Regions from separate parts of the Paenibacillus sp. FSL W7-1332 genome, predicted to be linked through region 1. Evidence: riboswitches for the same ligand, from Rfam matches in the RefSeq annotation. Region 1 holds a riboswitch; the other holds the start of a gene.
The links. Region 1 has a riboswitch for cobalamin ahead of MKX98_RS27400 (ABC transporter substrate-binding protein). Riboswitches for the same ligand answer to the same signal wherever they lie in the genome.
Positions count from the first base shown of each region.

Region 2: it holds a riboswitch for cobalamin, as region 1 does, so the genes downstream of both, MKX98_RS03525 (ribonucleoside-diphosphate reductase subunit alpha) here and MKX98_RS27400 (ABC transporter substrate-binding protein) in region 1, are expected to answer to the same signal.

Region 1 covers NZ_CP150209.1:6,054,126-6,056,591, reverse strand. Annotated here, with positions in the region: gene MKX98_RS27405 (histidine phosphatase family protein) at 1-241, shown strand, start outside; cobalamin riboswitch at 394-598, shown strand; gene MKX98_RS27400 (ABC transporter substrate-binding protein) at 856-1,860, shown strand; gene MKX98_RS27395 (iron ABC transporter permease) at 1,857-2,466, shown strand, end outside.
Region 2 covers NZ_CP150209.1:819,766-822,231, reverse strand. Annotated here, with positions in the region: gene MKX98_RS03530 (MTH1187 family thiamine-binding protein) at 1-166, opposite strand, end outside; cobalamin riboswitch at 526-760, shown strand; gene MKX98_RS03525 (ribonucleoside-diphosphate reductase subunit alpha) at 954-2,466, shown strand, end outside.

The DNA.
Region 1 (2,466 bases):
AGAGGCAGAGGCAGAGGCAGAGGCAGAGGCAGAGGCAATGCCAGTTGGTTATGTCCTTGGAGCACAGAGGGTGGAGCTTGATGTGCTTGTGGTGACCCATGGAGGCGTCATCCGGCAGATCGCTGCAGCAGTCCTTCCGCATACGGAATTCTGGGAGACGCAGGTGTCGCCGGGCGAGGAGCTCAAGCTGCAATTGACATGGGACGGAGAACGCTGGCAAGGCGTACGGTTAAGCGATTAAACGAAATCGTATGATATCGGTGCGGAATGGGCGATAACGGGATAAATCCGTATCATAAGGCATTTGAAATGACCGAAACTTTCGGTTGTAAGAGGGAGGTTTATCGCCTATAATCTTGGGCAGAGAAACCATGCTTGGCCTAACATACATAAATTCATATTATTTGCGAGGGTCCCGGACAGAGGGCATTTATTGTCATCTGCCGGGTTAATAGGGAAGCCGGTGCAAGTCCGGCACGGTCCCGCCACTGTGAAGCAGGGACTTCTCCATATGCCACTGAGCCAAAAGCGCTTGGGAAGGCGGAGAAGTCGTTACAGCCTGCAAGTCAGGAGACCTGCCCTCGGCGAATGAATGACGGTCCTTCGAGGAGAGGATTACGTTTGCCGGACCCATGCAGCATGTGTGGGCGGAAGTTTAAGGCGCTATCTGTGAACGGTGATCCAGATGTCCTTATGTTAAAACGTAATCCCTGATTCCTTGTTTTACGAGGAGTCGGGGATTTTTGCTTCTTTGGAGTATGACGATTGATGTTTTTTTCTCCCGGTAAGGATCGGTCGAAGGAATGTAAACTCGCAGCGCCAGGTTCTCAATTATGTATAGGGGGATTTCAAGAGATGAAAGCATTGAACAAAACATGGTCCGTACTTCTGGTAGCCATACTGATGGCTCTGGCCTTGATCGGCTGTGGAGGCGAAGAAGCTGCGCCGAAGGATACAACGCCGCCGGCACAGCAGGAAGAGCAGAATAACGAAGCGCCTGCGGATTCGGGCGAAGAGCTTAAAACGACGTATCCGCTGACCGTCAAGGATTCAACCGGGGTTGAAATGACGTTTGAGAAAGCTCCGGCCAAAATTGCATCCCTGACACCGTCCGAGACGGAAAAACTGTTCGCTTTGGGCCTGGATGAGGAAATTGTGGGCGTGTCCGATAATGACGATTATCCGGAAGCGGCCAAATCCAAGCCGAAATTGGGCGGGTTCCAAGTAAATGAAGAGGCTATAATTGCAGCTGATGCCGATGTGGTATTCGCCGCTTCGATGAATGCCGAGAATGCCGAGAAATTGCGTGAGCTTGGCGTTACCCTGTTCGTCAATGATCCGAAAACCATCGATGCCGTAATGGAGAACATCCAGTTGATCGGACAAATTACGGACCGTCAAGCGGAAGCGAAAGCCGTCGTGGATCAGATGAAGCAGGAATTGACTACCGTTACAGAAGCCGTGAAATCCGTGAAGGATGAAGACAAAAAGAAAGTGTATGTGGAATTCTCTCCAGGATGGACCGTCGGCAAGGGCGAGTTTATGGATGAGATCATCACCTTAGCTGGCGGCGTTAACGCAGCCGGCGAAGCGGAAGGCTGGTTCGAAATCAGCGAGGAGAATATTATCGCTGCAAACCCCGACGTCATTCTGTACACGGACGATGTCGTTGACGAAGCAACCAAGAAAACATTGGATCAGCTGATTAAGGAGCGCGGCGGCTGGGATCAGATCGAAGCCATCAAGAACGATCAGGTCATATCCGTGGATGCGAATCTGTTAAGCCGTCCGGGTCCCCGTGTAACGCAAGGATTGATTGAAGTGGCGAAGGCCGTTTATCCGGAACTGATGAATCCATGAGTAAAAAACTTGCAGGATTCGGTGCGGCCGGCATCATCCTATTACTGTTAACCTTGGTTGTCAGTCTCGGAATCGGCTCCGTGCACCTGCCTGTGAGAGAGATTGGGGCGATGCTGCTGCACCGGCTGCCGGGAATCGGCGATTCCATCGTTCCGGGCTGGGAAGCTTCATCCGAGCAAATCTTAATGAAGGTGAGATTGCCGCGCATATTGCTTGGGATGCTCGTAGGAGCCTCCCTGGCCGTCGCCGGAGCCGCCTTTCAAGGGGTATTGCGCAATCCGCTGGCGGATCCGTTTACGCTCGGTGTATCCTCGGGTGCTGCGCTTGGCGCAGCATCCCTGATTTTTTTCGGGATGGAATACTCCTTTGCCGGAGGTTACACGCTCCCGCTTGTAGCGTTTCTGACCGGAGCAGGGACCTTATGGGTCGTTCTGCTGCTGGCGAGGGATCAAGGAAAGCTGCCGATCCACGGGCTCATTCTGTCCGGCGTGGTGATGCAGTCGTTTCTGGGTGCCGTCGTTTCCTTCCTGACGGTCATGTCCAAAGATACGGTGAACCAGATCCTGTACTGGACGATGGGGAGCCTCAGCATGCGTGGATGGTCGT
Region 2 (2,466 bases), 2.3 Mb from region 1:
CCCGCCAGATCATGTTAAGCTCCCCCTCGATGATGGTGCTCATTGAAGTCAGCTCATAGGATATTCCATCCTGTTGTTTCAATACACGCTGCATCTCAGCAACATAAGAGCTCAAACTCGTTGTTGCGGTTCCGATTGGAATCACCGTTACCTCCGCTATTGCCATCTTAAAAACCTCCCTTGTTCCCATCCCATTTATATGGAATGCTCTAAATTTCCGAATACTGTTATCATAACAATTCTGGCCCTCCATATCAAAGTCCGTCTGCCTGTAGCTTCACACAAGATATGGTGTACCTTCCTCGTTTCGTCCATACGAATATATCCTATTTTGTCAAAACGATAATATACGTGGTATCTGCGCAGAAAAGGTCGCATTTGGTCACAATTCAGGAAATGTTATGGCCTTTTGGCAGTTTCTTAACTGGCACAATGACCGCTCGTTTGCTATAATTCATTTTGCGTTCAATTTTAAGAATATGGTTTACAAACACAATATATTGGGTTAAATTAGATTAACAACAACCAAATATAGTGTGTATAGGTGCCGGATCAACCTATAAGGCAGTCCGGCTTAATAGGGAAGCATGGTGTAAATCCATCACGGTCCCGCCACTGTAAGGGCTCTAAGGCTGTTTATGATATATCAGCCATTCACATCCGACATATGCCACCGAGGAACCGGAGCAAGGTCTCGGGAAAGGCAACGCCGAGGGAAGAAGCTCAAGTCAGGAGACCTGCCTATATGCAGTAGACACCAACCTACGGGGTTTTAGGTAAGTGTTCGTTAAACTTGCGTCTGTACATAACATCATGCCCGTTCATGGGCTTATGGCAAACGTCATTTTCGAATCACAGCGCACGGACATTTTCAAGCCTGCCCGCGGGTTTTAGAAAATGTTTTTTTGATGTCCTTTTTCATATTTCCCCCGAAGAAAGCGAGGAATTTATTCATGCCCCAGCTCGTAGTTAAACCGAACAACCGTCAGCTCGCCTTTGATGAAATTCGCCTCTCCGTCTATGCCGATCGGACTCTGAAAGGATTGGACATGCTCGATAAAGAGCGCCTGCTTCGCGGCGTCAATGCCAAATTGCGCGGCGAGCAAGTTACCGGCGAAGAAATCAGCAACGCCTTCACGATGTCCGCCCTTGAGCTTGTCACCAAAGAGGAGCCGAATTGGAAGTTTGCAGCTGCGCGTTCGTTTCTGACCTCTTTATATAAAAAAGCGGCCACCAACCGCCGATACAAAGCCTACCCGGAAGAGCCATACGGTGCCTTCTATCCGCTCATTACGGAGCTTGTACAGAAAGGCATCTATCGCGAGGATCTTCTGACCAGCTATACCAAAGAACAAATCGAAGAGCTCGGCGAGTGCATCGATCCAAGCCGCGATCTGCTGTTTGATTACATCGGTCTGTTGACGCTGGCTGAGCGTTACCTGGCAAACGATTTTGACGGTCGCGTTATGGAACTTCCGCAAGAACGCTACATGGTCATCGCAATGTTCCTCATGCATAACGAGCCTGCCGACAAGCGTCTTGACCTTGTCAAAGAAGCCTACTGGGCCATGAGTAACCTGTACATGACGGCGGCTACGCCGACAATGTCCAATGCAGGCAAAAAGGTAGCCGGCCAGCTTTCCAGCTGCTTCATCGATACCGTAGACGACTCCCTGGAAGGGATCTTCGATTCCAATACGGATATCGCCCGTCTCAGCAAAATGGGCGGCGGCATCGGGGTATACCTCGGTAAAGTCCGTGCACGCGGCTCTGACATCCGCGGTCACAAGAATACCAGCTCCGGCGTTATCCCTTGGATTCGCCAGTTGAACAACACCGCTGTTAGCGTTGACCAATTGGGAACTCGTAAAGGTGCCATCGCGGTTTATCTGGATGTGTTCCACAAAGACATTCTATCCTTCCTGGATCTGAAGCTGAACAACGGTGACGAGCGTATGAGAGCACATGACGTGTTCCATGGCGTATGTCTGCCTGACTTGTTCATGGAGGCTGTAGAAGCACGTGAAGAGTGGAGCCTGTTCTGTCCGCATGAAGTGAAGAAAATCATGGGCTGGAAAGACGAGAATGGCCGTCCGCTGGGCCTTGAAGACTTCTATGATCAAGGACAAGGCGAAGGCGAATTCCGTCAAAAGTATGCTGAAGCCGTGGCGAACCCGCTGCTGCCCCGCATTACGGTACAAGCCATCGACATTATGAAGCGCATCATGAAATCCCAGCTTGAAACGGGTACACCGTACATGTTCTACCGCGACACGGTCAACCGTGCGAACCCGAACTCTGCGCATGGCATGATCTACTCTTCCAACTTGTGCACGGAGATCATGCAGAACCAATCTCCGACAGTCGTTGAGCAAGAAGAGCTGGTTACGAAAGACGGCCAAACTCGAATCGTCATTTCCAAAATCCCTGGCGATTTCGTTGTCTGCAACCTGAACTCTATCCACT